DNA from 3 places in the Rhodococcus sp. NPDC057529 genome. Region 3 is predicted to be linked to each of the others. Evidence: riboswitches for the same ligand, from Rfam matches in the RefSeq annotation. Region 3 holds a riboswitch; each other region holds the start of a gene.
The links. Region 3 has a riboswitch for thiamine pyrophosphate ahead of thiO (glycine oxidase ThiO). Riboswitches for the same ligand answer to the same signal wherever they lie in the genome.
Positions count from the first base shown of each region.

Region 1 (10,430 bases), on a different contig from region 3:
TGCGCCGTCCCCGCCGGGCCGGCTAGCTCAGTTCGACGATCGTCCCCAGGTCGTGCACGTGCTCCCGGTCCGACGATGCGGGGTCCGGCGTGATGTCGCCTCGCGCCGTGTGAGCCATCGTCCTCGCCTCGCCTGCGACGAAGGCGACCGGCACGGCCACGGCAACGGACAGGAGGGCGGCTGCCGCATCGAACGCCAGGCGTGCGACGCCGAATGCACAGTTCGCGGTTTGCCGGATCTTCATTGTCCGCATTCTCCATCCCAGCCCACAGGACATAGCGGACCTTTTCCTCTTGACATGCGCCCACTCGACGTTAAGGGGTGCGTTGCACTACTCGCGAGTACCAAACCGACCGGATCGAATGGTTCTGCCGACGACCCCCGCACCCGGCGGCCAGGCGGGAAGACAGGCACCTATCCAGGTAATTCAGCCGGTGCGCCGTGCCCGTGTCGGGGTCACCCTGTAAGCAGAGCACGCCCCGCAGACGCGACACCACACCGAGCGCACTGGAGTACCGACGGCATGAACCCCCACACCGGAAACCACGGACTTCACCTGGTTCAGACGTTTCGCGCGGATCCGGTGCGGCCGGGACGCCACGCCCTGCGCGCCGCCACCTCCAGAATCGGCATCGCCTGCACCCGCGGCGCCGGCGACCACCGCGCCTTCGACAGCTCCGGTCTCGTCCAGTGGGCATACAAGCAGGCGGGCGTGTCGGTTCCGCGCACCACCCACGAGCAACTCCTGCACGGAACCGCCGTCGACCGGGACGACCTGCAGCCCGGTGACGTCGTCCTCTTCTACGGGGGCGGTCACGCCGGAATCTATGCGGGCGACGACACCGTCGTCCACGCCCCGGCCCCGGGGCGACCGGTCACGCGAGTGGCCTTGAACTCCATGTCGTTTCACGCAGCGCGGCGGTACTGACGACTGCCCCCGAGACCGCCCCCAGCCGACCCGGCCCAGGGGTGGCCGGAGGCGTCGACCGCTCGCGACGATGCGGTCTCAGTGCGCCTCGTTGTACGCTTCCTCGATTTGTGCGGGAATGCGTCCGCGCGCGGACAACTCATAGCCCTGTGCCGTCGCCCATTCCCGGATTTCCTTCGCCTGCCCACGGCCCTGCGACGGATCCACCGCAGTGGTGGACCGGCGCTTCCTTCCCCCGACCCGGGTTGCATGCTCGATGTAGAACTCGAGGGTCTTGTGGAATTCTTTGGCGTTCTTGAGCTTCAGATCGATCTCGTAGTCGACGCCGTCGACCGAGAACGGGATGGTCTCCCCCTTACCGTTCTTGATCGGAGTTCCGTCGATGTCGTCGATGCGTTCGACAACAACTTTGCGCGCCACAGTTCCACTCCTTCATCGTCGATAACCCGGGGAACACTACGTCGAAGTATTGTTCACCTGCCAATCCCCGACAGAGTTTTCGCAGTGCGGACTCGCGAGCGTCTGATTGGCGCACCCCGCAGTCGGGGTAACCGTCGGACATGACACCGAAGGACGCTTCCGGACCGAAGACCACGAGCACCGACAGCGGCGCCCCCGGCGCGGACAAGGACGTGCTGTCCGATCCGGCCGAGGACGACAAGGATTCCGGCGCCGACTGAAGCGGCGAAGGTGGCGCAACCCCCGAGGGGCCCGCCACCGACACCGACTCCGCCGACTAAGTCACCGGGGGACGACTAGGTCACCAGGGGATCTGCCCGAGGACCACACCGACCACCAGCATCGACAGCGACACCAGCGCCGCGCGCCACAGCACCTTCTTGTGATGGTCCGCCAGCGGGACACCCGCCAGGGTGACGAGCAGGAGGATGGCCGGGACGAGGGGGCTCTGCATGTGGAATGTCTGGCCGGTGATGGAGGCGCGGGCCATCTCGACCGGCTCGATGCCGTACGTGGACGCCGTTTCGGCGAGCACCGGCATGACGCCGAAGTAGAAGGCGTCGTTGCTCATGAAGAACGTGAACGGCAGGCTCAGGATGCCGGTGATGACGGCCAGGTGCGGCCCCAGCGCGGCGGGGATGATCTCGAGCAGCCACTGCGCCATCGCCTCGACCATTCCGGTGCCCTGGAACACGCCGGTGAGCACGGCCGCGGCGAACACCATCGCGACGACGGAGACGATGCTCGACGAGTGCCGGGTGATCGCTTCCTGCTGTTCCTTGACCCGCGGGAAGTTGACGGTCAGCGCGATCGACGCGGCCACCATGAACAGCACCGGAATCGGCAGCACGTCCATCACGAGCACGACGAGCAGCGCCACGGTCACGAGCATGTTGAACCACAACAGCTTCGGTCGCAGCGTGGGCCGCTGGGGGTCGAGGCCGTCGACGAAGCCCTGGCCGTCGTCCGAACCGCCGTCGCCGGAACCGCCACCCGTCCGGGGTGCGTCACCGCTGCCCCCGGAGCCCGAGCCCGAGGTGGAGCGGCGGAGGCCGGAGCCCGCGGAGACCAGAAGGCGCTCGTCGGTGAGTTCGAGTGTGCCGATGCGGCGGCGTTCGCTGTAGCCGAGCTGCACGGCGAACAGCAGGACGACCACGAGACCGACCACCAGCGACGGGATCATCGGGACGAACACGTCGGACGGCGAGATGCCCAGCGCCGAGGCGGCCCGGACCGTCGGCCCACCCCACGGGACGATGTTCATCGCGCCGTTGGCCAGGCCGGCGACCACCGTGAGGACGACGGGGCTGACCTTCAGCTTCATGTACAGCGGCAACAGCGCGGACGTCACGATGATGAACGTCGTGGATCCGTCACCGTCCAGCGACACCACCATCGCCAGGACCGCGGTGCCGACGACGAGCCGCATGGGGTCGTTGCGGACGAGCCGGAGAATGAGTTTCACCAGCGGGTCGAACAGGCCGACGTCGATCATGATCCCGAAGAAGATGATCGCGAAGAACAGCAACGCGGCCGTCGGGGCCAGCGATTTGATCCCGTCGGTGATCATGTCGCCGATGCCGAGGCCCGCCCCGGCCGCGATGCCGAATGCGACCGGGACGGCGATCAGCCCGACCACGGGAGTGGCCCGTTTGGACATGATCAAGAACATGAACACGGCCACCATCAGAAAGCCGAGTGCTACCAGCATTGCCACTCCTCGTCCGAGCTTGCACCGCGATGTGATCGCGATAACAGCCAGTGTCGGGGGGAGGGACGCTCACAGTCACTGTTGCGTACTTAGAGAAGGTTGTGTTCTTTGTGGTGGCAACTACCGGCGACCCCGGAGATGGTCGCGCAGGGTCGCTGTCTCATACTCCGCGCGGAACAGCCCGCGCTTCTGCAGGACGGGAACGACCTCGTCGACGAAGTCGGTGAGCCCGTGCGGGTAGAGCGGCGGCATCAGGTTGAAGCCGTCGGCGCCGCCGCCGCGGAACCACACCTCGATCTCGTCGGCGATCGACTCCGGGGTGCCGATCATGGTGCAGTGCCCGCCGCCGGCCGCCAGCGTGCCCAGCAGCGACCGCACGGTCGGACGGTCCTTCTCGATGATCCGCAGGATCGTGTCGTACCGGCCCTGCGGCCCGGTGAACTCCGACAGCGGCGGCAGCGCGGGAACGGGTGCGTCCAGTTCCCATGTGCTGCAGTCCTGCTGGACGAACATCGACAATTGCGCCAGCGACTGTTCGACGGGCAGGAGCGCGTCGAGTTCCGCCTTCTTCCGGCGCGCCTCCTCGGTGGTCGAACCCACGTAGGTGACGAGACCGGGCATCACGGTCACCGCGTCGGCGTCGCGACCCGCGGCGCGGATGCGCCGCTTCACGTCGCCGTAGTAACTCTGCGCGGCCGCGAGGTCGTAGGCGACGGCGTAGATGCCCTCGGCGCACCGGGCGGCCAGGTCGCGGCCCTGGTCGGACGCGCCCGCCTGGAACAGCACGGGGCGCCCCTGCGGCGAGTGCGGCACGGTCAGCGGGCCGGCGACGAGGAAATGCTTTCCCCGATGCCCGATCGGTGTCACCTTGGCCGGATCCGCGAAGATGCCCTCCCGGTCGAGGACGAGCGCGTCGGGCTCCCACGAATCCCACAGCGCCAGTGCCACGTCGACGAATTCCGCGGCCCGCGAGTAGCGGTCGTCGTGCGGCGGCATCTCCTCGAGACCGTGATTGCGGGCCTCGGCGTCGAACATCGACGTCACCACGTTCCAGCCGGCGCGGCCGCCGCTGATGTGGTCGAGCGACGCCAGCATCCGCGCGGCGTGGAACGGGGTGTAGAAGGTGGTCGACACGGTCGTCACGAGCCCGACCCGCTCGGTTGCCCGTGCCATCGCGGACAGCGCGGTGAGCGGTTCGAGGAACCACATGCCCCCGGACGCGGGGTCGCGCACCGAATGCCCGTCGGCGAAGAACACCGCGTCGAGGCAACCCCGCTCCGCGGTCTGCGCCAGTTCCTCGTAGTAGGCGATGTCGCTGAGCCGCTCCACCTGCGAGGCGGGGTGCCGCCACGCGGCGCCGTGGTGCCCGCAGCCGAAGAGGAAGGCGTTGAAGTGCAGTTGCCTCGTGTCGGTCATGTCAGTCCTTGACCAGTCCGCCGTCGACGACGAGGTTCTGGCCGGTCACCGACCGCGACCACGGGGACGCGAAGAACAGGACCGCGTCGGCGAACTCGTCCGGGGTGGTGACCCGCTGCAGCGGAGTGCTCGCCGCGATGAGGTCGAACACCTCGTCGGGGGTGGCGGCACTCGCGTCGGTGGTGCGCAGCAGCCCGCCCGAGACCATGTTGACGGTGATGCCGTCGGGCCCGAGGTCGGCGGCGAGGGTGCGCGTCAGCGACAGCGCGGCGGCCTTGGCGGCGGTGTAGTCGTGGTACGGGACGACGGGATTCTGGAACAGGTTGGTTCCGATGTTCACGATGCGGCCGAACCCGAGCGAGCGCATGCCCGGCAGCGCGGCCTGCGTGGTGTTCAGGGTCGCCTGCACGCTGCCGCGCAACTGCGAGTCGAAGGCCTCCCACGTGATGACGTCCGCCTTGGCGCGTGCGTCGCCGTTGAAGGAGAAGTCGGCGAGGGCGTTGTTGATCACGGTGGTCACCGGCGATCCGAAGTGCTCTTCCGCGGCGGCGAACAGTGCCGCCACCTGCGCGGCATCGGTGACGTCGGCCCCGAGTGCGACCGCGCGGTCCGCACCGAGGGATGCCGCGAGTTCCTCCGCCGCTTCCCGGCTGTTGCGGTAGTTCACGACCACCCGCGCGTGCTGCGCCGCGAACGAGCGCACGATGGCGGAACCGAGGCCCCGGCCACCGCCGGTCACCAGGACGATCTGCTTGTCGAGCTGCATTGCTGTCACCTTCCGATCGGTCGGCGACGAGACATCGGATGAGCGCATACGGCCGTCTCCGCGACATCCCTTCGCCGGCATTACCCAGTTCAGGTTCGACGGGTGTCTTCTCAGCCGCCTGGATCCTCGCCAGGCAGCACCCCGTGTCACTGGCCAATAGTGTAAGGCCAATCTCCTCGATGACCTTTTTGGTTGTGCACAACCTAGTTGTGTGCAACCATTCAGGGGTGACCGACAACCTCGCCCTCGACCGCCAGGTGTGCTTCGCGCTGTACTCGGCCTCCCGGGCCATGACGGCGCGATACCGGTCGATGCTCGACGCGCTGGGCGTGACCTACCCGCAGTACCTCGTGCTGCTCGTGCTCTGGGAACAGGACGGCCGCGGGGTGCGTGAGATCTGCGACGCCCTCGATCTCGACACCGGCACCCTGTCGCCACTGCTCAAGCGGCTCGACGCGCTGGGGCTCGTCGAACGCAGGCGTTCGTCGGCCGACGAACGCCGGGTCGGGATCCACCTCACCGAGAAGGGCGCGAGCCTCCGCGCCGCCGCGGAGGGCATCCCCACCGCACTCGCCCGCTCGACGGGCATGGGCGTCGACGAACTCGTCGCCCTGCGCGACACCCTGTCGCGCCTCACCGAATCGCTCCACAGTTTCGCAACCCCTACAGGAGAAGTAACCATGAAGATCGTCTACACCGCCGAAGCCCTCGCAACCGGGGAAGGCCGCAACGGCCACGCTCGCACGTCCGACGGCCGGCTCGACCTGAACCTCGCCATCCCCACCGAGATGGGCGGATCCGGCGACGGCACCAACCCCGAGCAGCTGTTCGCCGCCGGATACGCGGCCTGCTTCCACTCCGCACTCCAGCTGGTCGGCCGTCAGGCCGGGGCGAACATCGCGGACTCGGCCGTCGGCGCCCGCGTCGGGATCGGCTCCACGGACGGCGGCGGATTCGGCCTCGCCGTGACGCTCGAGGTGTCGCTCCCCCACCTGCCGCGCGCAGAGGCGCTCGAACTGACGGAGAAGGCGCATCAGGTGTGCCCCTACTCCAACGCCACCCGCGGCAACATCGACGTCACCCTCGAGGTCACCGAAGACTGAGCATCCTGCGCGGGCGTCGGGTCACCCGAACTTGTACTCGACGCCCGTCAGGTCCTCCGACAGCGACCACAGCGCCTTCGCGGTCTGCTCGTCCCGCGACTTCTTGTTGGAGCCCACCACCTTCGGGTGGCCCCGCTGCTCGAACAGGCCGTCCGGCCCGATGTAACTTCCGCCGATCACGCCGGGGGCGGTGGCGGCGAACAACATCGGCAGCGCCCCCATCTCCGCGGACTGCGCGAAGATCCGGTTGCCGACGGCCATCAGCTTGTCCTGCACCGACTCGGTGTGCGCCTGCAGATTGGTCGACGCGTAGCCGGGGTGCGCGGCCACCGCTGTCACCGGAGACCCGGCCGCGGCGAGCCTGCGCTGCAATTCGTACGTGAACAGCAGATTCGCGAGCTTCGACTGGCCGTAGGCGCTCCAGCGGTTGTACTTGCGGTGTTCCCAGTTGAGATCGTCGAGATGAATCGTTCCCGCCTGATGTGCCGCACTCGACATCGTGGCGACCCGATCGGTGATCTTGCCGAGCAGCAGTCCGGTCAACGCGAAGTGTCCGAGATGATTTGTGCCGATCTGCATTTCGAATCCATCGGCGGTCTTGCGCTGCGGAACCGCCATCACCCCGGCGTTGTTCACGAGCACGTCGACGGAATCGACACCGGCGGCAAACTCGCGCACCGATGCGAGGTCGGACAGGTCGAGACGTCGCACCTCGGCGTTGTCGCCGATCGACCGCGCGACCACCTCCCCCTTGTGGGTGTTGCGGCAGGCCAGCACGACGTGGGCTCCCGCCTTGCCCAGGGCCCGCGCGGCCACCTCCCCCAGACCGCTGTTGGCGCCCGTGACGACGAACGTACGGCCGCTCTGATCGACGATGTCCGAAGCTGTCCACTTGGTCATGCCGTCAACCCTACGGATCCCGGGACGCGGCGTGAACCCGTCACCACGCCCGCGCCCCGACCAGCGGCAGGTTGAGGAAACTCGGCCGGTCCGGCGACAATGCCACGTGCTGCGGCTTCAGCTGACTGTCCGCCAGAATCGGTCCGAGCGGCAGATACCGGGGAACGCTGCCCGCGTACACGTCGACGCGCAACCGGTGCCCCGGCGCGAGGACCGCGTCGGTGGGCACGAAGTTGATGTCGACCGGCGTCACTTCACCCGGAACCAGCGGCTGACGCGCGGCCACCGTCAGAGAGTGGTGCGGTTCGGTGTAGTCGCCGTTCGCCGACCTGGTGCTCTTCGAATCGTCCACCGCCCGCATCGAGGCGGTGAGCGCACCGTTGGTGAGCGCGGTCGACGTGCCGTCCGGTGCGACGTCGTTCAGCGTCACCGCCCAGAATCCGTCCGGCGCATCGAGCACGGTTTCGAGATGCAGATTGACCGGACCCGACAGTTCCGTCGGCTGTGTGACGGGGGCACTGGTGAACGTCAGGCCCTCGGCCTCGTTGAAGCGGGAGTCCTTGCTGCACACCGATCCGAAGACGACGGCCGCGCCGGCGGTGCCCTGCGTTCCGTCGCGGGAGCAGAGCCCGCGGAGTCCGGGTGCGACGGTGAGCCTCGCCGTGTCGCCGGGTGTCGCCGGCACCAGGCTGCCGTCGTGGGCGGCGTGCCCGGCGGTGCCGCTGGGGGCACCCGACAGGTACATCCGCTGGTAGTCGACACCGGCCCGCGGGAACCGGTCGGTGGTGGTCCAGCCGTTGCCCTGCTGATACAGCGTGACCGGGCCGTACTCGTCGATGCCGTTGTCGATGCCCTTCAGCCACCTGTCGAACCACGCGCGTTCGAGGACGTCGAGTCTCGGCGGCGCACCCGGCTCGCCGAAGCCGCCCCCGAACGAGACGTGGTAGGCGTCGCTCATGATCAGCTGCTTCTCGCCGGCGGGCAGCGGAATGTCGTTGTAGACCCGCGGTTCGCTGTTCGCGAAGATGTCGTGCCAGGCGCCGTAGAGCATGGTCGGCACGTCGATGTTCCCCGCCTGCGCCTTCCGCTCCTCGTAGAACTGGCCGTCCTGCGCCACCCGCAGCGTCCCGGCGTCGAGATCGCCGATCTGCGACGCGGTCATCGCCTGGATCAGTGCGGGGAACAGCGTCAGCGGATCGCGCAACCGGTCCTGCAGCCACCGTTCGTCGAAGTTCCCCTGCGCGAGCGCCTGGACGTCGGGAACGAACTTGAGACCGTTGACGAGTGACAGCCACAGCGGCATGAATCCCACACCGAGGCCACCGCCCGTCCCGACGATGTCGCGGAGCAGATCGTTGCCCGGTTCGGTGGGGAAGATCGCCTTCAACGCCGGTGGCCGATGCCCCGCGGCCTGCAGCGAGTTGATTCCCGAATACGACACCCCCGCCATCCCGACCGTGCCGTCGGACCACCCCTGCCTGCTCATCCAGTCGATGATCTCGACGGAGTCCTGCTGCTCGAGCGGACCGAGCGCCTGCCATTCGCCCTGGGAGAAGCCGGTGCCGCGCGCATCGACCACCACCTGGGTGTATCCGTTCCGGACGAGGTCGCGGTTGACGCCGAAGACGCGCATCCCACCGCCGGTGAGCACCTTCGACAACTCGCCGACGCCGTCGAACGGCGTTCCCGCGAGATCGAAGGAGTTCACGATGTCGACGACCGTGCTGTCGAGCCCGGGCACCGTGAGCACGGAATCGACGACGTTGCCGACCAGCTTCGTGTACGGGGTGACATTGAGGATCGACGGCATCTTCGCGTCGATCGGCTTGCCGGAGGCGTCCGCGGGGCGATAGACGTTGGCCTTCAGCACCGTTCCGTCACTCATGGTGATGGGAACGTCCCAGTCGATCGCGATCACCGGGTACTCGGGAGGCGCGTCGACCGCGGCATTCCACGCGGCGGCCGCCGCTCCCCCCGTCGGATCCGCCGACGCCGTCACCGCCGGAACGACAGCGAGACCCATCGCCACCGCAAGAGCAACTGCCACCGCACCCGGACGAAACGCCCATCGACGCACGATCACCACGACCCCCGTGAAAATCCTCCGATGACGCGCCTCAGCGACCATCAGGGTGGCCCGCGTCACAAACTTACCGGATAGTAACCATGAGTCCCCCTGCGGTCAACGACGGGTTTTCGCAGCCACTCGACTACCGTGACGAACGTGCCCGACGCCCCGCTTCCCGTCCGCGACGGCCTCAACCCGACGCGGCTGAGGATGCCGGACACCGGCGCGTGGCCCACCGTGCTCGAATACCTCGTCGCACGTTTTCCGCACGACGAGACCCGCCTGCGCGAGAAGGTCGACACGGCCGAAGTCGTCGACGAGCGCGGGCGGCCGATCACCGAGTCCACGCCGTTCGCACCCCGCCGATTCGTGTTCCTGTACCGGGATCCGCCGGTCGAGAAGCGGGTGCCGTTCGAGATCGAGATCCTCCACCGCGACGACAATCTCCTCGTCGTGGACAAACCCCACTTCCTGGCCAGCACCCCGCGCGGCGCGTACATCGCCGAATCGGCGCTGGTCCGGTTGCGCCGAGACCTCGACCTCCCGGAACTGACACCCGCGCACCGGCTCGACCGGTTGACCGCCGGGGTGCTCATCTTCACGGTGCGGCGCGAGGTCCGGCGCGACTACCAGTCCCTGTTCGATCAGCGCCGGGTGACCAAGGAGTACGAGGCCGTCGCCCGCTATGACCCCGATCTCGCCCTGCCCGCCACGGTCCGCAGTCGAATCGTCAAGGAACGCGGGGTCCTGAAGGCGTACGAGGCGGACGGTCCCGCCAACAGCGAGAGCCGGATCGAGCTCCTCGAGGTCCACGGCGACGCGGCCCGGTACCGGCTGCTGCCGCACACCGGCAAGACGCACCAGTTGCGGGTACACATGAGTTCGCTCGGCATCCCGATCCACGGCGACAACTTCTATCCCGATTTCTACGACGTTGCCGCCGACGATTATTCGACGCCGCTGCGGCTGCTGGCCCGCTCCGTCGAGTTCGCCGACCCCTGCTCCGGCGTCACGCGACGCTTCACGAGCGTCCGGAGCCTCGACTGGCCGCTGTGACCTCGGCTTCTTTCGCCCGGCGC
Region 1 is NZ_JBHVEY010000004.1:8,935-19,364, reverse strand. Features, by position in the region: gene ACFU5V_RS08685 (ATP-binding cassette domain-containing protein) at 1-26, shown strand, start outside; gene ACFU5V_RS08680 (hypothetical protein) at 23-244, opposite strand; gene ACFU5V_RS08675 (C40 family peptidase) at 524-928, shown strand; gene ACFU5V_RS08670 (Lsr2 family protein) at 1,007-1,348, opposite strand; gene ACFU5V_RS08665 (CitMHS family transporter) at 1,689-3,134, opposite strand; gene ACFU5V_RS08660 (LLM class flavin-dependent oxidoreductase) at 3,219-4,514, opposite strand; gene ACFU5V_RS08655 (3-oxoacyl-ACP reductase) at 4,516-5,280, opposite strand; TPP riboswitch at 5,330-5,434, opposite strand; partial or broken gene ACFU5V_RS08650 (MarR family winged helix-turn-helix transcriptional regulator) at 5,508-5,954, shown strand; gene ACFU5V_RS08645 (organic hydroperoxide resistance protein) at 5,961-6,383, shown strand; gene ACFU5V_RS08640 (oxidoreductase) at 6,405-7,283, opposite strand; gene ACFU5V_RS08635 (CocE/NonD family hydrolase) at 7,324-9,411, opposite strand; gene ACFU5V_RS08630 (pseudouridine synthase) at 9,508-10,407, shown strand.
Region 1: it holds a riboswitch for thiamine pyrophosphate, as region 3 does, so the genes downstream of both, ACFU5V_RS08655 (3-oxoacyl-ACP reductase) here and thiO (glycine oxidase ThiO) in region 3, are expected to answer to the same signal.

Region 2 (10,430 bases), on a different contig from region 3:
GTCCCGACCTTTCCGGAAGCGTCCTTCATGTACTCGGAGGACAGCATCTGCTGGCTCTCCCGCACGAGGGACTCGTCCGTGAACGCGCCGGGATTGGCGTCGATCAACATCTGCGCGGCCTCGTCCGGCCGGTCGGCGGCGAACTGGTAGCCGCGCTGCAGGGCCTGGACGAACTTGCGGGCCTGCTCGGGATGCTCGTCCATCCACTGCTCGTTGCCCTCGATGACGAGTGCGTACGCGTCCGGGAAGCCGTAGTCGGTGTAGTGGAAGTAGCGCATCGGGGTGCCCCGGTGCTCGGCCTCGATGCCCTCCCAGCCGAAGAACGACACGGTGAAGTCGGCGGTGCCGGAGTACACGGCCTCGTAGGCCGACGTGCCGAGCGTGACGGTGGTGAATTCGCCCTTGCCGCCGTCGTTCCGGATGATCTGCTTCAGGGTCTCCTCGCCGTCGGGGTCCGCGAAACCGGCGTAGATCTTGCCGTCGAGATCCCGGGGGCGGGTGATGTCGGCGCGATCCGCCTTCACCGCGATACCCGTCGCCCAGTGCTGCAGCGGGGCCATGACCGACGTGGTCTGGGCGCCCGCGGCCTTCGAGAACGTCGCGGAACTCTGGAAGCTCACGCCGAACTCCGCGTTGCCGGCGTCGACGAGGGTGTCGGGTGAGGTGTCGTTGTACGGCAGCACCTGCACGTCGAGTCCGGCGTCCGCGAACCAGCCCTCCTGCTGGGCGACGAACAGGCCGGTGTGGTTGGTGTTCGGCGTCCAGTCGAGTGCGAACCGGATGGTGTCGTCGGACTGCGAGTTTCCGGCGCAGCCGGTGAGCATCGACAGGGCCGAGACGAGGATGACGGCTGCGGTGGCCGCGCGCTTGGTACGGGAGAAGAGAGTCACGACGCCGGCCATTCCTGCTTGTTGAGTGCTGTGTCCCAGAACATGAGTTCGTAGCGGCTGGCGATCGTGAACGCCTCCACCATCTCTTCGCGCTGGGCTTCGGTCGCGGCGTCCGCGGCGGCGTCCACGAGTTCGCGGGCCTTCGCGACGGCGGCGTGGAACTCCTCCGCGTCGTACGTGGTCACCCACTGTGCGTACGGGTGCGACGGATCGGCAGCCAGCACGTCCCGGGCGCTCGCCGCGAGCCTGCGTCCCACGTCCGCGTAGATCCAGAAACACGGCAGCACCGCGGCGGCGGACACCGCGTACGGCTCGGTGGCGGCGACCGCCGTCAGGTAGGAGATGTACCCGAGGCAGGCCTGCGAATGCTGCGGTTCGGCGTCCGACGCGGGGAGCCGTCCGCTGGTCAGCAGGTTCTGGTGCAACGTCGCCTCGACCGTCGCGGCCTCGGCCGCCGAGCCTGCCCAGAAGCCGGCCTCGACGGGGCCCGGCGCATGCGCGGCGACCAGGGACAGGGCCTTCGCGTACCCGGTCAGATACAGGAAATCCTGCTCGATATACGTGCGGAACACGTCCAGCGGCAGCGTTCCGTCGCCGAGGCGGCGCAGGAACTCGAGTTCGTCGATCGCCTCGCGCAGCACCTTGGTCCGGTCCCACAAGTGGTCCGTGAATCGGGCGTGCCGGCCTGCGCCCGCAGCACCTTGGACAGAGCTATTCACAACGTTGACATCCCTTCGTCAGCATTACCTGAGCAGGTTCCCGGGTGTGTTCTCAGCCCCGCCCGTGCGGAGCACCCCGTGTCAGAACAAGCCGACCCTAGCACCGGCCGTGCCGCGAACGGAAAGGCCCCGGGTGGGTGGACGCGCTCAGCCTGCGAGGAACGCGGCCGCTCCCGGTGGGAGGGGCGCGGGGCCGCGCGTGTAGATCTCGGCGGGCCTGCCGGTCCCGACGACGGCCATGTCGCCGGTGTGCTCGAGCGCGGGCATCACGTGCCGGCGGAACGAGTCCTTCGGGAGGGGACGGCCGAACACCACCTCGTAGACCCGGCGGAGTTCGAGCACCGTGAACGTGTCGCCGGCCAGGCCCGACGGGTCGACGGACCGCGCGTACCGCTCGCGCAGGTCGGCGACGGCGAGGGTGACGACGTCCGCGTGGTCGAACGCGAGGTCCTGCGTCACCCGGTTGCCGTCGACGGGGATCAGCAGCGCGTCGCGGGGGAGCGCCGTGCGCGGCAGCGCCGCACCGTGCGTCATCGACAGCACCCACCCGCGGTCGTCGCGGCCGGGGTCGTCGAACATCGCCAGCTGGTGGAACTCGGCACCCGTCAGGCCGGCCTTGATCCGCAGGCACCGCTCGGCGGCGTCCCGCAGTCGCTCGCCTTCGTGTAGGAAGGTGCCCGGGAGTGCGAGCCGGCCCGAACGGTGCGGAACCACAAGCACTTTCAGCTCGGCGCCGTCGACGGTGAGGACGGCGACGTCGACCGCCACGGACGGCCGCGGGTAGTCGAGGAGGCTCTTGCCCTCGGGATCGGTCGATGCGGCCACGGAGCACATGTTAGCGCGCGGTTGATCTATATCGCGTTCGAGCGGCCCTGCCTGCGCATCGTTGGTAGTTTGGCGAGAGATTCCCGTACGCGCTGCGTGAGGAGATTCGGCCGTGGATGTCGAGAAGTCCGGCGACACACTCGTCGTCCGCGCCCGGGACGGCGACGTGCGCGGCTATCCCGAAGGCGACGTCTACGCGTGGAAGGGCATCCCGTTCGCCGCCGCCCCCGTCGGCGATCTGCGGTTCCGGGCGCCGGCCCCGCCGACGCCGTGGCAGGGCGTGCGCGACTGCGTCGACTTCGGCCCGATGGCCCCGCAGGGCCACGGCACCGCCGTCCCGATCGACGCCGGACTCGAGATGGACGAGGACTGCCTGTCGGTCAACGTGTGGGCACCCCGGCCCGACGGCACCCCGCGGCCGGTGATGGTGTGGATCCACGGCGGTGCCTATTGCCTGGGAACCGCAGCTCAGGGCATCTACAACGGGCGGATCCTGTCCACTCTCGGCGACGTCGTGCTGGTCTCGTTCAACTACCGGGTGGGTGCGCTCGGCTTCCTCGACCTGTCGTCGTTCTCGACGGCCGAGCGGGTGTTCGAGACCAACTGCGGGCTGCGCGACCAGGTCGCCGCGCTCGAATGGGTGCGCGAGAACATCGCGTCGTTCGGCGGTGACCCGGACGAGGTGACGGTGTTCGGGGAATCGTCGGGAGCCGGGTCGATCACCACGCTGATGACGTGCCCGAGCGCGGACGGGTTGTTCCACCGCGCGATTGCCCAGAGCCCACCCGCCACATCGGTCTACGGCAGCGAGCGGGCGGCCACGGTCGCGAAGCAGTTCCTCGACATCCTCGACGTGGAACCCGCCCGGATCGACACGCTGCTGCGCCTCCCGTACCGCACGGTCATCGAGGCCAGCGACACGCTCGTCAACGAGGTGCCGACGAAGATCCCCGGCACACTCGCCATGGCGCCCGTGGTGGACCGCGACTTCCTGCCCCGCTACCCGGTGGCCGCGTTCCAGAAGGGCTACTCCCACCGCATCCCCCTCATCATCGGTTCCAACAAGGACGAGTCGTCGATCTTCAAGTTCATGAAATCTCCTCTGCTGCCGGTCACCTCGGATTCGGTGCAGGAGATGCTGCGGGCGATCGCGACCGATCACCCGGAACTGCCCGCGGCCCGCCTCGCCGACATCCTGTCGGCGTACCCGGACCGCGGGAAACCGAAGGGCGCACTCGCGATGTCCCGCGACGCCGCGTTCCGGATGCCCGCCCTGTGGGTGGCCGACGCCCACAGCAGGCACTCGCCGACGTGGATGTACCGGTTCGACCAGGCCACGCCGATGCTCAAGGCCGCACGCATCGGAGCCGGGCACGCCACCGAACTCCCGTACGTGTTCGGCAATTTCGACACCCTCAACATCGATCCGACGTTCTGGCTCGGCGGCCGGAAGACGGCGCTCGAGGTGTCGGGCCGGATACAGCGCCGGTGGCTCGCGTTCGCGCGGCACGGTGTCCCCGCCGCCCTGGACGGGTCCAAGCACTGGGCCCCCTACGACGAGGAGAACCGCTCCACGTTGCTGATCGACGGCGCAGACACCCTCGTGAAGGACCCGGACCACGAGATGCGGGTGGCCTGGGGCAACGACGTCATGGGCTTCAACTGACCGGAACCTTCTCGTCCAGTTCCTTCAGCACGGGCAGCGCGAAGCACGCCAGCCCGATGATCAGGACCGGGATCGCGAGCACGAAGAACGTCGGCTGGATTCCCCACTTGTCGAGGATCGGGCCGGCCAGCAGGTAGCCCAGCGGACCCGCCGCATAGGCGGTGGACGTCATGACCCCGGTGACCCGGCCGCGCATGTGCTCCGGACTGCGAGTCTGCATGGCGTAGTTGGCGATCGGGCCGACCGGACCGAACACCAGACCCTGCAGGAGGGCCAGCGCCAGGATCGCCCACAGCGGCGGCAGGAACGCCATCGCGACCATCGCCGCGCCCAGCACGGTCACCGCCACCACCATCAGCAACCGGCGCGACACGAACGGCGCGAGCGGTCCGTACGCGAGGGCGCCCACCACGCCGCCGATGCTGAGCGCCATCAGAACCGAGCCCAGTTGCGCAGGTTTGTCGAGTTCGGTGAAGTACACCGGGAACACCACCGATTCGACCGGCATGTACAGCGCGACCACCGCCATGTCCACGAGCGCGATCGTGCGCAGGAGCCGGTTGTGCCACACGAACTTCAGCCCCTCGAGCGTGCCGTGCCAGATGGACGTCGGACGCGTGGCGGTGTCGGGTCTTCCGGCGTTCTCGAGACGCAGGAACGCGATCGTCGCCACGGACAGCACGAACCCGGCGGCGGCGACCCACAACGTGTTCACCGCACCCATGGTGGCGATGAGGACACCGCCGATGCCCGGGCCGACGAGATACGCCACGTTGTAGTTGGCCTCGTAGAGGCTGTTCATCCGGTCGAGTGACCACCCCGCGGACTTCGTGGCGGCGGGCAGCATCGACTCCCTCGCCGCGATGCCGGCCGGATCGAATGCGGCGCCGATCGCCGCGAGGACGGCGATCGCCGTGACGGTGAGGCCCGTCGTGGTCGCGATCACCGGGATGGCCGCCACGGACAGCGCCGACAGGCAGTCGGAGATCAGCGACGTGCGGCGTCGTCCGAACAGGTCGACGAACGTGCCCGCGAACAGGCTCGACAGCAACAGCGGCAGGGTGGCCGCGCCCGCGACGATCGCGGCGTCCGATGCGCGACCGGTCTGTTCGAGCACGAGCCACGGCAGCACGACGATCACGATGCCGTTGCCCGTGGAGGAGAACAGCGTCGCGACGTTCAGGAGGATCAGGGGCCCGAACCGGCGAGTCACAGCCGTCTCGGTGGCGGTCACGGCAGGGGTCCTCTGGTCGGCGCGGTCGGTGGTCCTTCGACGCTAACAGCGAGGTCGTGGCCACCGCGAGCGAATTCTCGGCCGCTACTGGTTGCGTTGCAGAGTCAACTCGGCGAGCGTGCGCGCACCGTCGCACGGGTCGCCCGTCCCGGACCGTTGCTGCACCCACCACGTGATGACACCGGAGTACGCGGCGGTGATCCCACACGTCGCCGAATCACCCGGCCGCCGGGCGCTGAACGCCGACGTGCCCACGATCGTCGTGGTCTCCACCTGATAGCCCAGCTGGTCCGCCACCGCCCGCTCCCGCTGCAACGAGTTGTTCTCGAACCAGCCGAACGTGACGTCGATCGATCCGGCGGCGGACGACACCGTCCACATGCACACCGCACCGTAGAAGTACTGGTCGACGCCTGCGCCGTGCAGTGTCTCCACGATCTTGTCGTTGGGGACGGCGTCGCATTCGCGCAGGAGCTTGTCGAACTGCGGCGAGCCGCCGTCGTCGGAGGAGGCGGCACCCTCGGGCAGGGGAGTGCCCGTGACGGAGGTGCCGCAGCCGGCCAGCACAATCGCCGACGCGACCGCCGCGGCGAGTCGCCGGCGGCCGGTCATCTGGCCTTCTCCAGCGTCAGCCGGCCGAGCGCGGTCGGTGCCTCGCACGGATCGGCGGGTGCACTGCCCGCTCCGTAGCGGACCAGCCAGTGCACGAAGTCGGAACCGGTGCCGAGCGCGACCTCGCAGAACCCGACGTTCTGCGACGAAAACCCGCGATGCCCGGCGATCTCGAGGTCGTTGACCTCGTGACCGATGCCCTTGGCCACCGACCGCTCCCGGTCGATGGGGCTGCCGCGGTACCAGGTGAACATCACGTACCGTTCGCCGCCGTCCGCTTCCCACCGGCACTTGATGCCGTTCCGCGACACCGGGGTGAGCCCCGCGATCCCCGCCCGCTCGTACACCTCGGCGTCGGTCAGCGAGCCGCATTCACCCACGAACGGGCCGGGCTGCACGGCCACCGAGGTGGTCGGCGCGGATGCCGGATCGGTGTCCGAACCGCCGCCGGAACCGCAACCGGCCAGCACGACCGTCGCGGCGAGAAGACACGTCGCGCGGACGGCCGGGCGGAGCGGATCAGACGAGCTCCGCATAGCTCGGATTCTCGGCGATGTACTTCTCCACGTACGAGCACGACGGGATCACGGAGAGCCCACTGGACTTCGTGTCGTCGAGGGCGGCCTTCACCACCACCGCCGCCAGACCCTGCCCGCGGAACTGCGGGTACGTCACGGTGTGGTGGAAGTCGCGGGCGCCGTTCCGCTCGAAGTAATCGGCGTATCCGGCCAGCTGGCCGTCGAGGTAGATCTCGAACCGGGATTCCGACACGTCGTGTTCCACCGTGGCCGCCACAGATCGCTCCTCTGCTCGTGTGGCGTGCGCGCTGTCCCGCGCACGCTGTCACTCGCAGATTACGTCAGTCCGCGAGGTTGGTGCGCAGCAGCATGACGTTGTAGTCAGACCAGGTGGTGGCCAGGAAATACAGGTCGGATCCCTTCGACCACGGGTGCATGTACGCGCCGTACAGCTCGGGCACGTCCCGGCTGCTCACGAGCACTTCGGGTTCGCTCCAGCCGGATTCGAGGTGGTCGGACCGGCGCATGACCACCGAGTTGCCGGCATCGGTGTACATCGCCACGAACTGACCGAGGTATTCGTTGAACTGCACCGACAATTCGCTGACCGGTCCGGGGATCACCGGTGCGGCGACGGTGGCGTTGGCCTTCACCCACGCCTTGCCGTCCCAGTACTCGTACAGCGTGAGGTTCCGGATGTCCGCCTCCCTGACCCGCGACAACCGGGCGTCGCCGGACCGCCCGGACGGGGTGCCGAACGCGTAGACGAATCCGTCGTGCTTGACGTACGAGCCCATCTGGAAGTTCTCGGCGCCCGTGCCCGGCACGTTGGGCCGCAGCGTCAGGGGATCGGTGATCCAGTTCTCGCCGTTGTCCACGGAGTACGCGATGCCGGACGCGTTGGTGTCCCACTCGCCGGGGGCACCCCAGCTGCGTACCGACATGTAATCGATGTACTGCGTCGCGGCCGGTCCCTCGCCGACCGAGATGCCGGTGGTGGGGATGACGGTCTGCTCCACGCCCGGGATCTTCTTGCTCTGGATGATCTCCTTGGAGTGGTTCGGCGCGTCGACCGGGGAATTGTCGATGCCCATCCCGTCGGTGAGGTCCTTGTCGGAGCTGCGCAGCAGGATGTTGCTGCGCCAGTCGCCGACCAGACCGCACAGCGGGTTGTCGCTCAGCCCGACGGTGTCACCGAACGCGGTGAGGATCTCGCCTCCGCCGTTGTCCCACATGATGCCGAGGTCGGTGCCGAGCACCCGGAACCTGCCGATCGTGTCGTTGGGGCTGCGGGGCCCGGTGATGTGTGCGATTGCCTGAGTTTTGCCACGCAGCTCGGGTAGGCGGCCGTCGCTGCCGTTGAGCCAGGGAATGGGGTTGATGCCCTGGCCAGAGCCACTCGATCCGAGGCTGCCGGTTCCGCCGAGGCACGGCGCCGCCGTCGCGACAGGGGGCGTCATCGTGAAAAACGTGCAGGTGGAAGCGAGTAGGGCGGGCATCGCCAGGGAGGCGACACGGCGGAGTCTGGTCACGAGCGCACCTCTCTGCGACGAGTCGAGTTCGGTCCGGTCACGCTAGCAATACCTCACCTGTCACACCAGTCCCCTGGGTAACCATTGGGTATCGCATCCGCCCTGGGTAGCTACAGGATCGCTCCGGGGTTGAGTATCCCCAGCGGGTCGAGTGCCGTCTTGATCCGCTGCGTCAATTCCATGACGTCCGGGCCCAACTGGTCGGGCAGCCAGGCCTTCTTCAAGCGGCCGACGCCGTGCTCGCCGGTGATCGTGCCGCCGAGAGCGAGTGCGAGGTCCATGATCTCGCCGAAAGCGAGGTGGGCGCGCTCGGCCATCGCGGCATCCTCGGGGTCGAACACGATGAGCGGGTGCGTGTTTCCGTCGCCGGCATGGGCGATCACCGCGACCATCACGTCACGCTCGCGGGAGATGGCGGTGATTCCCTCCACCAGCGCAGGCAGTTTCGGCAGCGGCACCCCGACGTCCTCGAGGAGCAGGCTGCCCAGTCTCTCGACCGCGGGGATCGCGAATCGTCTTGCCGCGGTGAATGCTTCGCCCTCGTCGGGGTCGTCGGTGGTGAAGACCTCGGCCGCGCCGTTCGCCGTGCATGCGTCCGCCATGACGGAGATCTCTTCGGCCGCAATCGCTCCGGGGGCGTCCGAACGGGCGATGAGCATCGCCTCCGCCGTCCGGTCCAGGCCCATCTTCAGTGCGTCCTCGACGGCGCCGATCGAGGTGCGGTCCATGAACTCGAGCATCGACGGTCGCAGGGTGCGGGTGATGGCCAGCACGGTGTCGGCGGCCGCCTGCACGGAGGCGAACGACGCGACGAGGGTGCTCGCAGGCGGCTGGGCCGGAATCAGCCGCAGCGTGGCTTCCGTGACGATGCCGAGCGTGCCCTCGCTCCCGACGAACAGCTTGGTCAGCGACAGGCCTGCCACGTCCTTCAGGCGCGGCCCGCCGAGGCGCACGTCCGTCCCGTCCGCGAGGACCACCCGCAGCGCGAGGACGTAGTCGGTGGTGACGCCGTACTTGACGCAGCACAGCCCGCCCGCGTTGGTCGCGACGTTGCCGCCGATCGAGCACATCTCGAACGACGACGGATCGGGCGGGTACCAGAGGCCGTGTTCGGCGGCCGCGGCCTTGACCTCGGCGTTGAGCAGCCCCGGTTCGACGACGGCGATCCGCGTCACCGGGTCGACCTCGATCCGGCGCATGCGTTCGGTGCTGACCACCACGCTGCCCGCTACGGCGGTGGCGCCGCCGCTGAGCCCGGAGCCGGCGCCGCGCGGGATCACGGGGACGCGGTGCTCGGTCGCCCAGCGCATCACCACCTGGACTTCCCCGGTGGTCGTGGGGCGGGCGACGGCGAGGGGAAGGACGGCGTCGGGATCGCGCGCCCAGTCCTGGCGGTAGGACGCCAGGACGTCCGGATCGGCGACGAGGCAGCCCCGGGGGAGCGTGCTCGAGAGCGCCGCGAGTGCGTCGTCGGTGACCGTCATCGTGACTCCTGGAATGCGGGTGTCGGGGACCTCGACGGTAGCCCGGCGCACGACGAGTGTCCTCGAATTGGTCATTCGTCCAACTGAACCGATTCCGACCGGATTTCCCGGATATCGCTCCAACCTGGACGTTCGGTGTAGAAGCGACACCCCATTAGCCCATCCGTTAGTTACTTACGCGTAGGAGTCTCACGATGTGGGATCAGGGGGGTGAATTTTTTCGGGGGGTCCACCGATGGGCTATGCAACCGTGCCCGGAGGGGAAAATGCAGGTAGGGGCGTCCCGCGAACCGGGCGGACCCGGACAAATCGGGTGTAACACAGGTCACAATCGCCACTCTGTTACCGGATCGTATCGACCAGGCAATGCAAAAACCCACTTCTACGGGTTAGCGTCTTGCATCGTCAAACACCGGCGAGGCGTTACACCCAAACGGAGATTCTCACGAAATGTGAGCCAGAACACCGTTGGGGCCGGGTTTTGCCGCACCGACCCTGGAAGGACCCGCACCGATGAATGCACTCCACCGAGATCCCAGCAGCTACATCTCCGCGATGTTCTCGTACGAGTTCCTTGATGGTGGTATCGACTACGACTCCATCGAGCAGATCCACCGTGGCGAGTTCGACGAATGGATCTTCGCACTCGCCGGTTCGGGATTGTTCACCAACGAGGAAGTCCGGTCGATGGTCCAGGAATGGCGCCTGAACCCGAAGACCCTCCTGAACACGCTCCTCGCCGACGCGGACGAAGTCACCGCCAAGCGCTGCGAGGTCACCTGGGCCGCACTCGACCGCGTCGCCCCCTTCACCCCGTCCGTGCCGGTCGCCGTCTTCGGCTGACGGCCTTCCCGCCGCAGGGCTCGCCGTCGTCAGACGAGTTCGGTTCGATCCCCGTTCACGACGATCGCCTGATCGTCCGTCAAGGTGCGGTACTCGATGCCGGCGAG
Region 2 is NZ_JBHVEY010000034.1:6,004-16,433, reverse strand. Features, by position in the region: gene ACFU5V_RS39295 (ABC transporter substrate-binding protein) at 1-902, opposite strand, end outside; gene ACFU5V_RS39290 (TenA family protein) at 887-1,609, opposite strand; TPP riboswitch at 1,603-1,698, opposite strand; gene ACFU5V_RS39285 (NUDIX hydrolase) at 1,757-2,434, opposite strand; gene ACFU5V_RS39280 (carboxylesterase/lipase family protein) at 2,547-4,100, shown strand; gene ACFU5V_RS39275 (MFS transporter) at 4,093-5,334, opposite strand; gene ACFU5V_RS39270 (DUF3558 domain-containing protein) at 5,419-5,946, opposite strand; gene ACFU5V_RS39265 (DUF3558 domain-containing protein) at 5,943-6,482, opposite strand; gene ACFU5V_RS39260 (GNAT family N-acetyltransferase) at 6,466-6,741, opposite strand; gene ACFU5V_RS39255 (DUF4185 domain-containing protein) at 6,806-7,924, opposite strand; gene ACFU5V_RS39250 (FAD-binding oxidoreductase) at 8,107-9,480, opposite strand; gene ACFU5V_RS39245 (hypothetical protein) at 9,994-10,323, shown strand; gene ACFU5V_RS39240 (Type 1 glutamine amidotransferase-like domain-containing protein) at 10,353-10,430, opposite strand, start outside.
Region 2: it holds a riboswitch for thiamine pyrophosphate, as region 3 does, so the genes downstream of both, ACFU5V_RS39290 (TenA family protein) here and thiO (glycine oxidase ThiO) in region 3, are expected to answer to the same signal.

Region 3 (10,430 bases):
TTCGCGATGGCGTACGCACCGAACGTGAGGACGAACGTCAGCACGGCGCCGAACGCGCCGATCAGGCCTGCCTTCGCGATCAGGACGGACGCCCGGTTCGGGATCGCCTGGAACGTGGTGCGGATGACGCCGAACCGGTATTCGCTGGTCACGGCGAGCGCGGCGAGGATCATCAGCACCAGTACGCCGAATCCGGACACACCGCCGACGGCGTCCGCCATCTGCGGCAGGAACGGATCGAAGTCGGGTTGCTTACCGTCCGCGATCTGGTTGTTGAAGGAGTTGATGCTGGCCTTTGCGCTGAGCCCGATGACTGCGGCGAGGCCGAGTCCCAGCACGATGATGACGACCGTGCACCACCACGGCGACCTCGTCGACGTGATCTTGATCCGTTCGGCATTGAGAACAGCCATTACAGTGCACCCCTCATCACATCTTCGACGCCCTCTGCGTGGTACTGCACGTCGTCTCCGGTCAACTTCATGAAGGCGTCCTCCAGCGATCCGCGCTGAGATGCCAACTCGTGCAGGACGATGCCCTGCGAACCGGCGATCCCGCCGACGACGTCCGTCGACGAATCCACCACGACGAGCGCCTGCTGCCCGTCGGATCCGTCCTCGCGCACGGTGAGTCCGTTGGACGTGAGCGCGCTGCGCAGCGCGTCCAGCTGTGGGCTCCGCACACGCACCGTCGATTCCGAGGACTTGCTGACGAACTCGGACACGGTGGTGTCGGCGATGAGACGCCCGCGGCCGATGACCACCAGATGTTCTGCGGTGAGCGCCATCTCGGACAGCAGGTGGCTCGACACCAGCACGGTGCGGCCCTCGGCGGCGAGGCGCTGCATGAACTTCCGGATCCAGACGATGCCCTCCGGGTCGAGCCCGTTCACCGGCTCGTCGAACAGCAGCACCTTCGGGTCGCCGAGCAGCGTGGCGGCCAGGCCCAGTCGCTGGGACATGCCGAGCGAGAACCCGCCGGCCTTCTTCCCCGCCACCTCGGTGAGCCCGACGAGGTGCAGCACCTCGTCGACGCGGCTCTTCGGGAGCGAGTTGGACGCCGCCATCCACTGCAGATGGGCGCGGGCCGAGCGGTTCGGGTGCACCCACTTCGCGTCGAGCAGGGCCCCCACCGTCCGCAGCGGCTGCACCAGGTCGCTGTACGGTTTGCCGTCGATCAGCGCGCTGCCCGCCGTGGGGCGGTCCAGCCCGAGGATCATGCGCATCGTCGTCGATTTTCCTGCACCGTTCGGGCCGAGAAAGCCGGTGACCATGCCCGGCTTCACGTTGAACGTCAGGTTGTCCACCGCCTTCGTCGCACCGAAGGTCTTTGAAAGTCCCCTCACTTCAATCATGTGAGAAGAATGCCGGAACCTGCGGCCGGCGCGCATCGGCCGCAGGTCTACTCCCGACTCGTCCCCTGGTACCGGTCGGACCCCGAACCGGACCCCGACACGACCCCGAGTCCTACGACGACGCCTGCGCCCAGAACCGCTTGGGGATGCGGCCCGCGTGCCGGGCCTCGTATCCCGCCACCACGGCCCCGCGCATCGCCGACGCCATCAGCGCCGGATCCTTCGCCCTGGTCACCGCAGTGGCCAGCAGAACGGCGTCGCAGCCGAGTTCCATCGCGAGGGTCGCGTCGCTGGCGGTCCCGATGCCGGCGTCGAGGATGACCGGTACCCCGGCACCCTCCACGATCATCTCGATGTTGTGCGGGTTCGCGATACCGAGCCCGGTGCCGATCGGCGAACCCAGCGGCATCACGGCCACGCACCCGACGTCCTCGAGCCTGCGGGCCAGGACCGGGTCGTCGGTGGTGTACGGCAGGACGACGAATCCGTCGTCGACCAGTTGCTCGGCGGCGCTGACCAACTCGATGGCGTCGGGCATGAGGGTGCGTTCGTCGGCGATGACCTCGAGCTTCACCCAGTCGGTGTCGAGTGCCTCCCGCGCGAGTTGCGCCGTCAGCACCGCCTCCGCCGCGCCGCGACACCCCGCGGTGTTGGGTAGCGGCGCGATGTCGAGCCGGCGCAGCAGGTCCAGCACCCCGGTGCCGCCGACGGCGTCGACGCGGCGCATCGCGACCGTGGTCAGCTCGGTGCCGGACGCGACGAGTGCCTCTTCGAGCACCGTCAGGTTGGCGGCGCCGCCGGTGCCCATGATCAACCGTGAACCGAACGTGCGGCCCGCGATCGTGAGGCCCTTCTGCACTCCGGGCGTCGCGTCAGCCACCCTGCACCGCCGTGAGGATCTCGATCTCCCAGCCCCGGACCACGAGCTCGTCCCACCGGGCGCGGGGGAACACGGCGCCGTTCACGGCCACTGCGATGCCCTTGGTCGGCAGGTTCAGCGCCTCCAGCAGCCCGGTGACGGTCAACGGTTCCGTGAACTCGTGATCCTCGCCGTTGACGCTGATGCCGATCGGCACCACTACTTGCTGCTCACTCATCTCTACCTCGCTACTTTCTCGAACCGTTCGGGGTCGGCGGCCTTCGCCTCGACCAGTGCCGAGCCCTCCAACAATGCCACCGTCGCGTCGGCGGTCACCGGGGTGAGCAGGATGCCGTTGCGGCCGTGTCCCGTCGCCACCACGACCCGATCGGACACCCGGCCGATCAGCGGCAGGTTGTCCGGGGTCATCGGACGCAGACCCGCCGAGGTCTCACGCAGTTCGTACTCGCCGATGGCGGGCATCAGCGCCTCGGCGTCCGCGATCAGGTCCCGCACACCGGCCACCGTGACCTGAGTGTCGTTGCCCGACTCGTACTGGGTGGCGCCGACGACGATGCCGTCGGCGCGCGGCACCAGGTAGGCGGGCCTGCCGTGGACGCTGCCGCGGATGGTCCGGCCCGGCGCGGGCGTCACCCCGGGACGGGCCCGCAACCGCAGAATCTCGCCCTTCACCGGACGCACCGGAAGTCCCGGCCACAGTGCCGGTGACGCGATGCCTGCGGTGACGACGATCTGGTCCGTGCCCAGCCCGTCGAGACTGCGCACGGCCTCACCGATCAACTCCACCCCGGCGTCGACGGCACACCGTTGCAACGCCTGCAGGAGCAGCCTGTTGTCGACGGCCAGTTCGTCGACAGCCAAGAGCCCCAACCGGACTCCGCGACCCAGCATCGGCTCGAGCGCGCGGACCTCGGCGCGATTCAGGATCTGCAGATCCCGGCCCTGCGCTCCCACCCACTCGGCGATGGTCCGGAGGTCTTCGGCGTCGGCGCCGTCGAGCGCGACGGTGAGCGAACTCTCCGACGTGAACAGGTCGACGCCGGCCCCGGCCTCCAGTTCCTTCCCGAATTCGGGCCACCGGTCGAGCGAGGCGCTCCCCAGTTCGAGGACGCTCTCCTCACCGGGCCAGCCCTCGGACAGCGGGGCGAGCATGCCGCCCGCCACCCAGGACGCTCCCGAACCGATCGACGGGTCGTACAGCGTCACCGACCAGCCGTTGCGGGCTGCTCGCCACGCAATCGACAGGCCGATCACTCCGCCTCCGACGACGGATACCGATCTCGCCATTGAACTCCACCTCACTTCCTGCGCCGGCATGATCCGGGTCAGGTATGACGGTCGGGCTCGGCGTGAGCCCCTCTCAGCCCCACGTTCCCCGGGACTCCCGTGTTGCACTTTCACCGTAGAGGCTACCGTCATGCCGTGACCACCTCGCATCACAGCAACCTCACGGACCGTCGGCGCCGCCTCGGAACAGCACGTTTGTACCTGTGCACCGATGCTCGGCGCGAGAAGGGCGACCTGGCGCAGTTCGCCGAGGCCGCGCTGTCCGGCGGCGTCGACATCATCCAGCTCCGAGACAAGGGCTCGGCCGGTGAGAAGAAGTTCGGCACGATGGACGCCAGGGACGAACTGGCGGCACTGTCGGTGCTCGCGGCCGCCGCCCGGCGGCACGGGGCGCTGCTCGCCGTGAACGACCGGGCCGACATGGCGCTGGCGGCCGGCGCCGACGTCCTGCACCTCGGCCAGGGCGACCTGCCCGTCCCCTACGCGCGCACCGTCGTAGGATCCGACGTCCTGATCGGCCGGTCCACGCACAGCCGCGCCCAGGCCAGCCTCGCGGCAATCGAGGACGGCGTCGACTACTTCTGCACCGGACCGGTGTGGGCGACGCCCACCAAGCCCGGACGGACCGCGTCGGGCATCGACCTGGTGCGCTCGACCGCCGACTCCGAGCCGAACCGCCCGTGGTTCGCGATCGGCGGCATCGACGAGTCCCGGGTTCCGGAGATCCTCGCCGCGGGCGCCGACCGCATCGTCGTCGTGCGGGCCATCACCGAGGCCCGCGACCCGCAGGCCGCCGCGCGCTCACTGTCCGCCCTGCTCCAGAAGAACGGCTGAGTCACGCCTGCGCGAGCCAGTCGCGCACGGTGGCGGGCGGCAGGATCACCACGGTGGCGGGCAACTGTTCGATCAGGTGGGGGTCGGTGGTGACGACCGCGGTCACCGTGCCCAGTGTGGTGCCGTGACCTGCCGGTTCGGCGAGGCGGCCGACCGTGTCCAGTGCCTCGAGCACCTCGACGCGCGGCAGCCACCCGTAGGTGCCGTCGGGCAGGTGCACCGTGCGGGGCAGTGCCCTCGACAGCTGCGCCGGCGCGCCGCTGTCGCCCAGCACGTCGTGCCGGTCGAGCAGCAGTCGCACCTCGGTGGTGCGCAGTTGCGGCCACCCCGCTTCGAATCCGGGGTGCAGCGGCAGGCCGGCGACGTCGGTTTCCCGCACCCAGCGCAGTTCGGTGCTCTCACCGTTCGCGACGGTGGGCAGTGGGCGCTCGGCGTCGGCGATCACCGTGGTGTAGCTCCAGCCGCTCGCGGCCTTCATGGTGACGACCTCGGTGCGGACGCGGATCGCCGCGCTCTCGATGCCGGCTTCCTCGTGCGCCTCGCGCACGGCGGCGTGGGTGGTCGTCTCGTGGCTGTCCCGGGCACCGCCGGGCAGCGCCCACGTCCCGCCCTGGTGGCTCCAGGCCGCGCGGTGCTGTAGCAGCACGGCAGGCGTCTCGTCCGGCAGCGGCGCACGCAGCAACAACCCGGCCGCACCGTGCTTACCCCAATGACGACTGCCGTCCGGCCCGGTCGCCCAGCCGTCACCGTCACCACGCATCGACTACCCCTGTCCGACCTGATGGGTCTCCCTGCAGTTCCCTCACACTAACGGTTTCTGCCGGAACTGCCCGATATCCCCAGTCACCGACTCCTGCTTATATGCTCCCCACAAGGTGCGGCCGTGACACGGGAGGGGTGCGACGTGGTTCTGCGTGAGGCACCGTCGATCGAACCCCGCGGCAGCCGCGCCCTGTCTGCCGCCGCGGACGACGACGTCGACCCCGCCGTCGCACGTCGCAAGGAACTTCGTGCGTTCCTGCGGTCGACACCCGCCAAGCTCACCGCCCTCGGCGTACTCCTCGTGCTGCTCACCCTGGCCGCCGGACTCGTGGCCGCGTCGACCGTGAACGGCAGGGAAGCCACCCTCGACAGCGTCCTCGCCGAGACCGAACCGCTGTCGTTCTCGGCGCAGAATCTCTACAGCGCCCTGTCGGTGGCGGACGCCGCGGCCACGACGGCGTTCATCTCCGGTGGTCTCGAACCCCCCGAACTCCGGGACACGTACGCGCAGGCGATCGGCACGGCCTCCGCCGACCTCGTGTACGCGTCGGGCGGGCTCGCCCCCAGCGATGTGGACAGCAGGCGCCTGCTCGCCTCCATCTCCACCGACCTCACCGTCTACTCCGGACTCGTCGAGACCGCGCGGGCCAACAACCGCACCGGTCACCCGGTGGGCGCGGCCTACCTCAGCGAGGCGTCCACGCTGATGCAGACGAGCATGCTGCCGAAGGCCCAGGAGTTGCACGCCCGGCAGGAAACCGACGTCGCGGATATCCAGCGGGACTATTCCCGCCCGCCGTGGACGGCGCTGATCCTGGTCCTCGTCGCGCTGGTCGCGCTGCTCGTCGCGCAGGTCGTCCTCGCGAGGCTGAGCAGGCGCACGTTCAATCTCGGGTTGATCCTGGCGTCGTCGGTCACCGCGATCCTCCTGGTGTGGATGCTGGTCGCCGGGCTGGTCTCCTCACTCGACACCAAGCGCGCGCTGACCCAGGGTGCCCGCCCGATGCACGAGTTGACGGCGGCGCGCATCCTGGCGCAGCAGGCGCGCACGGAGGAGACGCTCAAACTCGTCCGCCGGGACTCGAACGGCGGCTACGACGCCGTCTTCGAGGACAAGTCCGGTCAGCTCGACACCCTGCTGTCCGGCTATCCGCACGACGGCGACCGCGCGGTCGGCCACGACGAGGTCGCGCGCGCCGAGGACGCTTGGAAACTCTGGTCCTCGGCGCACGATCGCATGAACGAGATCCTGGCCCGGGGCGACTTCGCCTCGGCGGCAACGGTGGCGATCGGGCCGGGACCCTCGGATTCCGCAGCCCAGTTCACCACCGTCGACGACGCGCTCACCGACGGGATCGGGACCGCCCGCGACCATCTGCGGTCGAACGTCGAATCCGCGGCCCGGGTGCTGACCGCACTCGGTTCCGGCGCCGTCGTCCTCACACTCGTCGCGCTCTGCGGAATTATCATCGGGTTGTGGCCTCGGTTGAGGGAATACCAGTGAGGCGGCACCGGATCGCGCCGGTGCTGCTGGCGGCCACGTTGCTGATCGGCGGATGCGCCGAGGCCGCTCCGGAGCACGTCGGATCGCCGAGCCTGTCCTACACCGAACCCCCGCTGCCCGCAGCGGCGACACCGGCCCCCGACACCGGCTCCGCCCCACCCGCTCCCGAGAAGGACTGCGGCGACCCCACCGCGAGCCTGCGGCCCTTCCCCGGCACCGACACGCCGATGCCGACGGTCGACGCCATCCGCGCGCGGGGGCGTCTCGTCGTCGGGCTCGACACGGGCAGCAACCTGATGAGTTTCCGCGATCCCGCGAGCGGCGCCATCGAGGGCTTCGACGTCGACGTCGCCCGGGAGATCTCGCGGGACCTGTTCGGCGACCCGGACCGGCTCGACTACCGCATCCTCACGTCGGCGAATCGTGAGAAGGCGCTGCAGGAGTCGATGGTCGACATCGTGGCGAAGACCATGACCATCACCTGCGACCGCAAGGAGAGGGTGGCGTTCTCCTCCGAGTACTTCGAGGCGCAGCAACGGGTTCTGGTCGTCAAGGGCTCCCCGATCCGCAGCGCCGCGGACCTGAACGGAAAACGGGTCTGCGTCGTCCGCGGCACCACGTCGCTGACCCGCTTGCAGCAGGTCGCGCCGACCGCCGAGATCCTTACGGTCCCCATGTGGTCCGACTGCCTGGTGGTCCTCCAGCAGCGGCAGGTCGACGCGGTGAGCACCGACGACACGATCCTCGCCGGCCTGGCGTCCCAGGACCCGTACCTCGAGATCGTCGGGGACAGCATGGGCGCCGAACCGTACGGCGTCGGCATCACCAAGACGAACGAGGACCTCGTGCGGTTCGTCAACCGCACACTCGAACGGATCCGCGGCGACGGAACCTGGACCAGAATGTACGACCGGTGGCTGTCGGTGCTGGGCCCGTCCCCCGCCCCGCCGTCCGCCGTGTACCAGGACTGAGGGGGCGCATGCCGCAACATTCGAAGAACCCCGAATCCACCGACCCGGACCTCGCCACCCAGGCCGCCGTCCGGGAACCCGAGGACGAGGCCACCCAGGCGGCGGTTCGGGAAGAGCTGGACGACGGGCCGGCCACTCAGGCGGCGCCGACGTCCCGGCCGTCGGGCGCGTCCGGCACCGGCCGCTCGACACGCTCACCGCGCACCCGGTCCGGGCAGCGCCTGCGTCTCGGCGGCGGACTCGTCGAGGTGCCGGTCGTCACGACACTCGACCCGGCCTCGGCGGTGATGACCGACCCGAAGGTCCCCGAGGGCAAACGCTTCTGCTGGAAGTGCAACAAGCCGGTCGGCCGCAGCGGCCCCACGTCCGGGGCCTCCGAGTTCGGTCTGTGCCCCTCGTGCGGAGCGACTTACGACTTCCGGCCGCTCCTCGCTCCGAACGACCTGATCGGCGGCCAGTACGAGGTGCAGGGCTGCATCGCGCACGGCGGCCTCGGCTGGATCTACCTGGCCATCGACCGCAACGTCAGCGACAGGTGGGTGGTCCTCAAGGGGCTGTTGCACTTCGGCGACGCCGAGGCTCAGGCCGTGGCGGTGGCCGAACGCCAGTTCCTCGCGGAGGTGGCGCACCCGAGCATCGTGAAGATCTTCAACTTCGTGGAGCACCCCCGGGCCGACGGGACCCCGATGGGCTACATCGTCATGGAGTACGTGGGCGGCCATTCGCTGCGGGACGTCCTGTCGACGCACGAGAAGCCCGAGCGCATGCCGGTCGAGCAGGCCGTCGCGTACGTGCTCGAAATCCTTCCCGCACTGGCATATCTGCACTCCACCGGCCTGGTGTACAACGACCTCAAGCCCGACAACGTGATGGTCACCGAGGACGCCCTCAAATTGATCGACCTCGGGGCCGTCGCCGGCATCGAGGACTACGGGTACCTGTACGGCACGCCCGGGTATCAGGCCCCGGAGATCGTCAGGACCGGCCCGACCGTGGCCTCCGACATCTACACGGTGGGGCGCACACTCGCGGTGCTGACGCTCGACATGCCGTCCGACAAGGGCAGGTACCTCGACGGCATCCCGTCCCCGGAGCAGGCGCCCCTCCTCGCGGAATACGAGTTCTTCCACCGACTCCTGTTGCGCGCCACGGACCCCGATCCGAGCAGGCGTTTCGCGTCCGCGGAGGAGATGGCCGGTCAGCTCACCGCCGTGCTCCGCGAGGTGCTCGCGCAGCAGACCGGAGAGGAGCATCCCGGGCTGTCGACCGTGTTCAGCAAGCAGCGAACGACTTTCGGCACCGACGAGGCGGTCGAGCAGACGGACGTGTACGTCGACGGCGTCGAACGGGACAGGAATCTCGACCCGCTGTCGGTGGCGCAGGCGCTGGCGGTGCCGTTGATCGACCCGGCCGATCCCAACGCCCAGCTCCTGGCCGCCGCGGTGCACAGCGAACCGCAGCAGACCCTCGATTCCATTCGACACGCCCGCGAGAACGGGATCGAGCGTGTCGTCGGCGACCTCGAAGTGTCGTTCTCCCGGGAACTGACCCTCGCCGAGATCAAGGCGCACCTCGACCTCGGGGACGCCGCCACCGCCACCACACTCCTCCGCGACCTGGAGGCAGAAATGGGCGGGAACTGGCGGGTCGCCTGGTACGCCGGACTCGCGACGCTCATCGACGGCGACTACGAGGCGGCGTTCTCCCGGTTCGAGGCCGTATTGCAGGCGATGCCCGGTGAGACCGCTCCCAAACTTGCGCTGGCGGCCACCGCCGAACTGATGCTGCAGCACTGCGACAGCTCCGATTCCCACCGGTGGCGGACGTTCGCCGAGACGTACTACCGGACGGTGTGGCGCACCGACCACAGCCTGGTCAGTGCCGCGTTCGGGCTCGCGCGCCAACTCACCGAACGCGGAGACCTACCTGGCGCCATCGCCGCCCTCGATCAGGTTCCCGCGACGTCCCGGCACTTCACCATGGCCCGGATGACGAGTGTGCTGATGCTGCTGTCCGGCGGGCCGATCGAGGAGATCGACGAGGTGGCGCTCCGGGAGGCGGCACTCCGCGTCACCGCGCTCGCACCCGAGGAGAGCCGGGCGCTGCAGATGCGCACGCTCGTACTGGGCACGGCGCTGGACTGGATGCGTGCCGGTCACACGTCTGCGACGGAACTGGAGCAGATCCTGGGGGTGCCGTTCACAGAACGGGGCCTACGCAAGGGCGCCGAGGCCGGTCTGCGGGCGCTGGCCCGCAACGCCCCCGAACGCACCCACCGGTACAAGCTGGTGGACCTCGCCAACGCCATCAGGCCCAGGAGTCTGTTGTAACCGTCAGGCCCCGACCAGCTCCACCGCCGCACGGGCGATCGCCAACTCCTCGTTGGTCGGCACGACCAGCACCTGGACGTCGGACTCGTCCGCCGAGATGCGGCGGGCGTCCCGGGAATCCGCGCGGTTGCGGTCGTCGTCGACGACGATGCCGAGGCGGCCCAGCCCCGCCAGGCTGTCGCGGCGGACGTCGACGTTGTTCTCGCCGACTCCCCCGGTGAACGTGATGACGTCGACACCGCCCAGTTCCACCAGGTAGGCGCCGATGTACTTGCGGAGCCGGTGCACGTACACGTCGTACGCCAGCGCCGCGTTCTCGTCGCCCTTGCCGACGAGTGCCAGCAGCGCCCGGAAATCGTTGACCCCGGACAGGCCCTTGAGTCCGGAGTGCCGGTTCAGCAGGTCGTCGATCTGATCGACACCCATGCCGCTGCGGTGCAGGTGCAGGATCACCCCGGGGTCGACGTCGCCGGACCGCGTGCCCATGACGAGACCCTCGAGCGGAGTC
Region 3 is NZ_JBHVEY010000008.1:367,391-377,820, forward strand. Features, by position in the region: gene ACFU5V_RS18600 (ABC transporter permease) at 1-413, opposite strand, end outside; gene ACFU5V_RS18605 (ABC transporter ATP-binding protein) at 413-1,354, opposite strand; gene ACFU5V_RS18610 (thiazole synthase) at 1,467-2,234, opposite strand; gene thiS (sulfur carrier protein ThiS) at 2,227-2,451, opposite strand; gene thiO (glycine oxidase ThiO) at 2,454-3,521, opposite strand; TPP riboswitch at 3,518-3,632, opposite strand; gene thiE (thiamine phosphate synthase) at 3,657-4,355, shown strand; gene ACFU5V_RS18630 (NUDIX domain-containing protein) at 4,357-5,115, opposite strand; gene ACFU5V_RS18635 (hypothetical protein) at 5,239-6,621, shown strand; gene ACFU5V_RS18640 (glutamate ABC transporter substrate-binding protein) at 6,618-7,592, shown strand; gene ACFU5V_RS18645 (tetratricopeptide repeat protein) at 7,601-9,922, shown strand; gene ACFU5V_RS18650 (acetate kinase) at 9,926-10,430, opposite strand, start outside.